One region of the Streptomyces sp. 8N616 genome, then DNA from elsewhere that is predicted to be linked to it. Evidence: riboswitches for the same ligand, from Rfam matches in the RefSeq annotation. Region 1 holds a riboswitch; the other holds the start of a gene.
What was found. Region 1 has a riboswitch for glycine ahead of gcvT (glycine cleavage system aminomethyltransferase GcvT). Riboswitches for the same ligand answer to the same signal wherever they lie in the genome.

Region 1 (4,410 bases):
CGAGCTCGTGCAGGGACTGGTTGAGAAGCGACATCGGGATCCCAATCAGGAGGGGCGTCAGGGACTTCGCGGATTCAGCGAGTTCAGCAGGTTCGGCAGGTTCGGCAGGTTCGGCAGGTTCGGCGGGTTCAGCTGCCGGTGAAGGCGGTGTACTCGTCGGCGGAGAGCAGGTCGGCGGGCTCGTCGCTCACCCGTACCTTGAACAGCCAGCCGCCCTCGAAGGGGGCGGAGTTCACCAGCGCCGGGTCGTCCACGACGTCCTGGTTGACGGCCGTGACCTCGCCCGAGACCGGCGCGTACAGGTCGCTCACGGACTTGGTCGACTCCAGCTCGCCGCAGGCGTCGCCCGCGGTGACGGTGTCGCCGACCTCCGGGAGCTGGACGAAGACGACGTCACCGAGGGCGTCGGCGGCGTGCGAGGTGATGCCCACGGTCGACACACCGTCCGCGTCAGCGGCGGTGAGCCACTCGTGCTCCTTGCTGTAGCGAAGCTGCTGGGGGTTGCTCATGATCTGAATTCTCCTGGATCGGGGGGAGTGCTCGGTGACGGGTCTTGACAGGTGGGACGGGCTGTCATGAAACGGACGCCGGGGTCCCGCGCGAGGCGGCGCCGCTGGGCGGGCGTCAGCGCTGCCGCTTGTAGAAGGGGAGCGCCACGACCTCGTACGGCTCGTGGCTGCCGCGGATGTCCACCGCGACGCCCGCCGTGCCCGGCTCGGCGCGGTCGGCGTCCACGTACGCGATCGCGATCGGCTTGCCGAGGGTCGGCGACGGGGCGCCGGACGTGACCTCGCCGATCACGCTTCCCGACTCGGCGGAGACCACGGCGTACCCGGCGCGCGGCACCCTGCGGCCGGAAGCGATCAGGCCGACCAGCTTGCGCGGCGGGCTGGACTCGGCCCGCTTCGCCGCGGCCTCCAGCGCCGTACGGCCGACGAAGTCACCGCTCTTCTCGAACTTCACGACCCGGCCGAGGCCCGCGTCGAAGGGGGTGGTCGAGGTCGTCAGCTCGTGCCCGTACAGCGGCATACCCGCCTCCAGGCGCAGGGTGTCCCGGCAGGAAAGGCCGCACGGCACCAGGCCCACCGCGGCTCCCGCCTCGGTCAGCGCCTGCCACAGGGCCTCCGCGTCGCCCGGCGCGACGAAGAGCTCGAAGCCGTCCTCGCCGGTGTATCCGGTGCGGGCGATGAGTGCGTCCACGCCGGCGACGGTGCCGGGCAGGCCGGCGTAGTACTTCAGCCCGTCCAGGTCGGCGTCGGTCAGGGACCTGAGGATGCCGGGGGACTCGGGGCCCTGGACGGCGATCAGCGCGTAGGCCTCACGGTCGTCCCGCACGGTCGCGTCGAAGCCCTGCGCGCGCTCGGTGAGCGCGTCCAGCACCACCTGCGCGTTGGAGGCGTTGGCCACCACCATGAATTCTCCCTCCTCGCCCGCCTTGGGCGAGGTGGGGGTGCCCCCGGCGACGCCAGGGGGAGGGCCCGGCTCACCCCCCAGCCGGTAGACGATCAGGTCGTCGAGGATGCCGCCCTCGGCGTTGCAGATCATGGTGTAGCGGGCGCGGCCCACGGCCAGGGCCGAGAGGTGGCCGACCAGCGCGTAGTCCAGGACCTCACCGGCCTGCGGCCCGGTCAGGGTGATCTCGCCCATGTGGGAGAGGTCGAAGAGTCCGGCGCGGGTGCGGACGGCGACGTGCTCGTCGCGCTCGCTGCCGTAGCGCAGCGGCATGTCCCAGCCCGCGAAGTCGGTCATGGTCGCGCCGAGCGCGCGGTGCAGCGCGTCGAGCGGCGTACGGCGTTGGGCTTCGGTCATGTTTTCAGGCTCCCGGGCAGGGGTGGCGAGGCTGATGTCGAAGAGAACACAGCCTCCCCATCTGTCATCGGAACCTGAGAGGTTCGCCACGACCCCGGATCACGCGTCGGGGCTACGGGCTTGCACCTTGGGTGGGGCCGCACGCGGCGGCCCGCTTTTCAGATGTGCCTAGCCCGCGCGGTACGGGGCCTGAGAGATTCAAGGGAGGACTTGCTCCTTCGGCGCCCCGGTGACCGGCACAGCTGCCGGTCCGGGGACTCTCCCGCGCGGGTTCTAACGGCCGGTATGGAGTTGGCGCCGACATCATTGCACGGCCGCGCGAGGTTCGGACGGTCCGGTCCCGAGGTATCGAGGTTTACGGCATTACCTTTTCTTGACAGTCTTCGGGTCAGGGCGCAGTGACCGGACCGGACGGGGAGGACGATCACGGTGCACAGGGACAGTGCGTACGCGACGACGAGCGAGGTCGCGCGCGGCCCGCTGCCCGGTCGGCCGGAGCTGCCCGTTCTCCAGGCTCTCCAGGCCGTCGCCGGGGAAGCGGTCAGGCCGGGCCGCCGGTCGTCGCCCGCGCTCGACCTGCGCGGCGGCCAGGCCGCGGGGTACGAGCTGTGCTACTCGGCCGGTGACGTGCTCGTCGTCTCCGGGCTGCCGGGCAGCGGCAAGAGCACGCTGATCAGGCGGGCCGTCGCGGGCCTCGATCGGCGCGGCGGCCGGGTGCGCCGGGTGGACTCGCAGGACATGCGCGACCGCTGGGAGCGCGCCATGCCCGCCATGATCCCGTACGCCCTGTACCGGCCCCTGGTGCGGGTCGCCCACTACGCCCGGCTGTACCGGGGCCTCGCCTCGGGTGACAGCGTCGTCGTGCACGACTGCGGCACCCTCGCCTGGGTGCGCCGCTGGCTGGCGCGCGACGCGCGCCGCCGGGGCCGCTCCCTGCACATGGCGCTGCTCGACGTCCCGCCGGAGGTCGCCCTTGAGGGCCAGGCCTCGCGCGGCCGGGGCGTCTCCCGCTACGCCTTCGCGCGGCACCGCGGCGCCGTGGGGCGGCTGGTCGCGGACGCGGAGCGCGGACGGCTGCCGGACGGCTGCACCTCGGCCGTGCTGCTGGACCGCGGCGCCGCGAGCGCCCTGAAAAGCATCGGCTTCGAGTAACGCGCGCAGCCGGCTTTGCGCAGCCCGTTGTGGCGGGCTCCGGGTGGCGGGCTCCGGGTGGCGGGCTCCGGGTGGCGGGCTCCGGGTGGCGGGCTCCGGGTGGCGGGCTCCGGGTGGCGGGCCCCGGGTGGCTTCGAGCAGCCCGCCAGCTGGCTCCCGCTACTGCGCGGGCCAGCCGGCGGGCAGGGTCGGCGCCGCCGGGGACGGGGGCGCGCTCGGGAGATCGGGGGAGGCCGGGGCCTCCGGGGCGACCGGGACCTCGGGAGAAGCCGGGACCTCGGGGTTGGCGGGGGAGTTCGGGGCTTGCGGGGCACCCGGGACCTGGGGCATCGGCGGCAGCCCGTCCAGATTCGCCGCGGGCAGCCCGCCGCCGACCATGACGCTGGCGACCACGTTGACCGTGCCGGTGAGGAGTTCCTGGACCGCGGCCGCGGTCACGCTCTCATCGCCCGCGGGAATCGCCCTGAGCAGGGCGTCGAGTCTGGTCTCGAAGTCGGCGACGGCCTTGGCCTTGAGGTCCTGGCCCGGGTCGGCGGCGTTCGCAGCGGGGGCGGCGGCCGGGTCGGCGGCGTTCGCGGCGGGATCCGTGGCGGGGTCCACGGCGCCGGGCACGTCGTAGGCCGGGAGGATGGCCGGGTCCTGGCCGGGTGCGGGCTGGGTGGCGGGCGGCACGGCGGGCGCCTGCGTGACGGAGGCGAGTGCCCTCCTGATCTCCTCGCCGTAGCGGTTCGCCTCGGCGGCCGGCAGCCTGCCGTCGGGGGACTGGAGCACGGCCAGTACGAGATCGTTGACGGGCCGGGTCACACCGCCCAGGTCGCCGAGCAGCTTGGCCTGGCCGAGCAGCGCGTCGGCGCCGGGCAGCTGAGCCCCGGGCGCCTTCCTCTCGGGCGCGGAGCGCGCGGGGGTTCCCGTCTCGGAGACGGCCACAGCGGCGCCGGTGCCCGCCACGAGCGCGCCGCACATGGCGGACGAGACGAGGACGCCGGCCTTCCGGGGTATACGCATCGGCATGGGAGTGCTCCCTTCGGGTGTTCATCGGTTTCACGACCACCGTCCGGAGCCCGGCCACCGAGTGCAACTCGTCGCTACGGAGAGCGACGGCCCCGCGGCGTCCTCCGCCTCCTCCCACCGTCACGTGTGACCTGGGCTTTCGCCGCGGTTCGGGCGACCCCCGGGAGGGCTCGCGGGTGCAGCCGTTAGGGTGCGTGTGCGGTTCGTACGAGACGGTGGTGGGCCCGGTGAACACGACGGAGCAGCACGGCTACTCCATTCCTCCCGAGGGAGTGCCTTCCGAGGGAGCGCACTCCGGTTTTTACGGCTCCGTTCCTGCCGGGGGAGTGCCTTCCAACGGGGCACACTCCGGTCTTGACGACGGTCCCTACGATTTCTCCCAGCCCGCCGGTTACGCCCCCTCCAGGCCCGCCGGTCCTCCCGGAACCCCCGCTGGCT
Region 2 (4,410 bases), on a different contig from region 1:
GCACAACCCGGCCGACGAGCTCGCCCGTCGCCGCAACCGGGCCGTCTGACCCGCCGCAGCCCCGTACACGGCCTGTTGTCAGTGCCGTAGGGCAGCATCGGTGGTGTGAGGTCCGCACCGACCATCCTGCATCTCGACATGGACGCGTTCTTCGCCGCGGTGGAGCAGGCGGCCAAGCCGAGCCTGCGCGGCAAGCCGGTGGTGGTCGGCGGCATCGGTCCGCGCGGCGTGGTGGCCACGGCGTCGTACGAGGCGCGGGTCTTCGGGGTGCACTCCGCCATGGCGACCGGCCAGGCCCGGCGGCTGTGCCCGAACGCCGCCTATCTCGCTCCGCGCTTCACGCTGTACCGCCAGGTCAGCGACGCGGTCATGGAGCTGCTGCACGGGCTGTCCCCGCTGGTCGAGCCGCTGAGCCTGGACGAGGCTTTCGTCGACCTCGAGGCCGGCGGGGTGGCGGCGTCGGCGGACGCCGCGCGCGAGATGGGGGAGCGGCTGCGGCGCGACATCCGGGCCGTCACCGGCCTCACGGGCTCGGTGGGCCTCGCCGGGTCGAAGATGCTCGCCAAGATCGCCTCCGAGCAGGCGAAACCGGACGGACTGGTGCTCATTGCGCCCGGCACGGAGCGTGAGCTGCTGGCGCCCATGACGGTCCGCACCCTCCCGGGCGTCGGTCCGGCCACCGCCGAGCATCTGCGCAGGGCCGGGATCCACAGCGTGGGTGAGATGGCCGAGGCGGGGGAGGACGAGCTGGTCCGGCTGCTGGGCAAAGCGCACGGCAGCTCGCTGCACGCCATGGCCCTGGGCCTCGACGACCGGCCTGTGGTCGCGGAGCGGGACGCCAAGTCCGTGTCCGTCGAGGACACCTTCGACGTCGATCTGCACGACAGGGCGCGGGTGCGGGGCGAGGTCGCGCGGCTCGCCGACCGGTGCGTGCGACGGCTGCGCTCGGCGGGCCGGTCGGGCCGTACGGTCGTGCTGAAGGTCCGGCGCTACGACTTCTCGACGCTCACCCGCTCCGAGACGCTGCGCGGGCCCACCGACGACCCCGCGGTGATCCGGGAGGCCGCCGCGCGGCTCATCGAGACCGTGGACACCACGGGCGGCGTACGGCTGCTCGGCGTCGGGGTCAGCGGGCTCGCCGACTTCACGCAGGAGGACCTGTTCGCGCAGGCCGCGACGGCGGAGACGGCCCACGCGGGGGAGACACCGGGGCCGGAAGCGGAGGCCGGCGGCGCGGAACCGGAGACCGCGGGTGGGGGTACGCCCCCAGCTACCACTGGGGGGACCCCCACCCATGCCGAAGGCTATGGGGGAGCGCCACCCGGGGCGGAGGAAGCGGCGCCGGAGCCCGGCCACAGGCGCTGGGTGCCGGGCCATGACGTCCGGCATGCGGAGTTCGGACCTGGCTGGGTGCAGGGCAGCGGGGTCGGGAAGGTCACCGTGCGCTTCGAACAGCCGTGGTCGGCGCCTGGGCGGGTGCGCACGTTCCCCGTGGACGACCCCGGCCTGGAGCCGTCCGAGCCTCTGCCTCTGGTGTCACCCGAGGACCGGGACGCGGACGCGTACGCGGGCGATCAGTCGCCGTCCCCGGCGATACGGCCGAAGTCCTGGTCGCCGTCGTCCCCGTCGTCCTGGCCGCTGCCCGGAGCGGACGCGTCGAGCCCGTAGTGGTGGTAGAGCTGCAGCTCCTGCTCCGGCGAGAGGTGCCGCCCCACGCCGAAGTCGGGAGCGTCCTTGATCAGAGACCGGTGGTAGGGGACCCGCAGGGTGTCGTCGACGACCTCGCTGGGCTCCAGCGGTACGAACGCGTCGCGCCCGAACAGGCCGGTGCGCACGGCGGCCCACTCAGGACGCCCTGTGGCGTCATCCAGATACACCTCGTCCACGGTGCCGATCTTCGCTCCGTCCAGGTCGAACGCCTTGCGTCCTATCAGGCTCCGCGGATCGATATCGGACTGCACGCTGCCCTCCAACTCCTCGTACGTCCTCTATGAGACAACGAAAGGCCACATCTCGTGCCTCGGCCACTCGGCGTCCTGCGGGTCACGCCCGGCGTGAGGCGCGCTGGTAGGCTGACAGCGGCTGCAGACCCCGTGCGGGAGAGTCCTCCGCTGCAAGGCCGGAGGCGCCGAAGGAGCAAATCCTCCCCGGAATCTCTCAGGCACCCGTACCGCACGGACGAGGTCACTCTGGAAAGCAGGGCGGGCGTCGGACGGAATGTGCCGGAACCCCTCCTCACCGACGGTGAAAGCCGGGCCGCCCAGGCGGACCGGTGAAGCTCTCAGGTTGAGATGACAGAGGGGGAGGCCGTCCGGGTACTCGTGCAGTGGTACCCCTCGCAGGTCGAGTCGACCAGGAGGCCTCCGCAGATGACCGCCAACCGCATCCCACTCTCCCGGCTGGAGCGTGGCATCCCCTTCGAGCAGCGCCACATCGGCCCCGATGCCGGGGCCCAGGCGAAGATGCTCGCCCAGGTCGGCTACGGCTCGCTCGACGAACTCACCGCCGCCGCCGTGCCCGACGTGATCAAGAGCGCCGGGGCGCTGGACCTGCCGGAGGCGCGCGGGGAGGGCGACGTCCTCGCCGAGCTGCGCGGGCTCGCCGACCGCAACGAGGTGCTGGCCCCGATGATCGGGCTCGGCTACTACGGCACCTTCACCCCGCCGGTGATCCTCCGCAACGTCCTGGAGAACCCGGCCTGGTACACCGCCTACACGCCGTACCAGCCGGAGATCTCGCAGGGCCGCCTCGAGGCGCTGCTGAACTTCCAGACCGTCGTCGCCGACCTGACGGGTCTGCCGACCGCGGGTGCCTCGCTGCTCGACGAGGCCACCGCCGCCGCCGAGGCCGTGGCCCTCTCCCGCCGCGTCGGCGAGGTCAAGGACGGGGTCTTCCTCATCGACGCCGACTGTCTCCCGCAGACCATCGCCGTCATCGAGACCCGCGCCGAGCCGACCGGCGTCGAGGTCGTCGTCGCCGACCTGTCCGGCGGCATTCCGGCGGAGGCCGCCGAGCGCGGTGTCTTCGGCGTGCTGCTGCAGTACCCGGGCGCCTCCGGGCAGGTGCGGGACCTGCGGCCGGTGATCGAGCAGGCCCACGAGCTGGGCGCGGTCGTCACCGTCTCCGCCGACCTCCTCGCCCTCACCCTGCTCACCTCGCCCGGCGACCTGGGCGCGGACATCGCCGTCGGCACCAGCCAGCGCTTCGGCGTCCCGATGGGCTTCGGCGGCCCGCACGCCGGCTACATGTCCGTACGCTCGACGTTCGCCCGCAGCCTGCCGGGCCGGCTCGTCGGAGTCTCCGTGGACGCGGACGGCGACAAGGCGTACCGGCTGGCCCTGCAGACCCGCGAGCAGCACATCCGCCGCGAGAAGGCCACGAGCAACATCTGCACCGCGCAGGTGCTGCTCGCCGTCATGGCCGGGATGTACGCCGTCTACCACGGCCCGGACGGGCTGGCGGGCATCGCCCGGCGGACCCACCGCTACGCCGCGCTGCTCGCCGAGGGTCTGCGGGCGGGCGGCGTGGAGATCGTCCACGGCTCGTACTTCGACACCCTGACCGCCCGCGTCCCCGGGCGGGCCGCCGGCGTCGTGGCCGCCGCCCGCGAGGCCGGGGTCAATCTGCGCGAGATCGACGCGGACCTGGTCGGCATCGCCTGCGACGAGACCACCGACCGGGACCAGCTGGCCGCGGTGTGGGGCGCCTTCGGCGTCGAGGCGGACGTGGAGGCGCTGGACGCGACCGTGGAGGATGCGCTGCCGGAGGCGCTGCTGCGCACCGACGAGTACCTCACGCACCCGGTCTTCCGCCAGCACCGCTCCGAGACCGCGATGCTGCGCTACCTGCGCAAGCTGGCCGACCGGGACTACGCGCTCGACCGCGGCATGATCCCGCTGGGCTCCTGCACCATGAAGCTCAACGCGACGACGGAGATGGAGCCGGTCACCTGGCCCGAGTTCGGGGCGCTGCACCCGTTCGCGCCCGTCGAGCAGGCCGAGGGCTATGTGACGCTGATTCGCGAGCTCGAGGAGCGGCTCGCCGAGGTCACCGGCTACGACAAGGTGTCGATCCAGCCGAACGCGGGCTCCCAGGGCGAGCTGGCGGGACTGCTGGCCGTACGGGCGTACCACCGCGCCAACGGCGACGAGCAGCGCACCATCTGCCTCATCCCGTCCTCCGCGCACGGCACCAACGCCGCCAGCGCCGTGATGGCGGGCATGAAGGTCGTCGTGGTGAAGACCGGCGAGGACGGCGACGTCGACGTCGAGGACCTGCGCGCCAAGATCGAGCAGTACGGCGACCAGCTGTCCGTGCTCATGGTCACCTACCCGTCCACGCACGGCGTGTTCGAGGAGCACATCACCGACATCTGCGCGGCGGTGCACGACGCGGGCGGCCAGGTGTACG

Region 2: another riboswitch for glycine. It lies ahead of gcvP (aminomethyl-transferring glycine dehydrogenase); the one in region 1 lies ahead of gcvT (glycine cleavage system aminomethyltransferase GcvT).

The regions. Positions count from the first base shown of each region.
Region 1 is NZ_JBQQBY010000022.1:20,073-24,482, reverse strand. It holds gene glyA (serine hydroxymethyltransferase) at 1-34, opposite strand, end outside; gene gcvH (glycine cleavage system protein GcvH) at 129-509, opposite strand; gene gcvT (glycine cleavage system aminomethyltransferase GcvT) at 625-1,809, opposite strand; glycine riboswitch at 1,978-2,084, opposite strand; gene ACTWQC_RS20970 (AAA family ATPase) at 2,233-2,961, shown strand; gene ACTWQC_RS20965 (hypothetical protein) at 3,121-3,972, opposite strand.
Region 2 is NZ_JBQQBY010000008.1:208,568-212,977, reverse strand. It holds gene ACTWQC_RS10225 (MerR family transcriptional regulator) at 1-49, shown strand, start outside; gene ACTWQC_RS10220 (DNA polymerase IV) at 106-1,668, shown strand; gene ACTWQC_RS10215 (PRC-barrel domain-containing protein) at 1,575-1,961, opposite strand; glycine riboswitch at 2,087-2,183, shown strand; gene gcvP (aminomethyl-transferring glycine dehydrogenase) at 2,370-4,410, shown strand, end outside.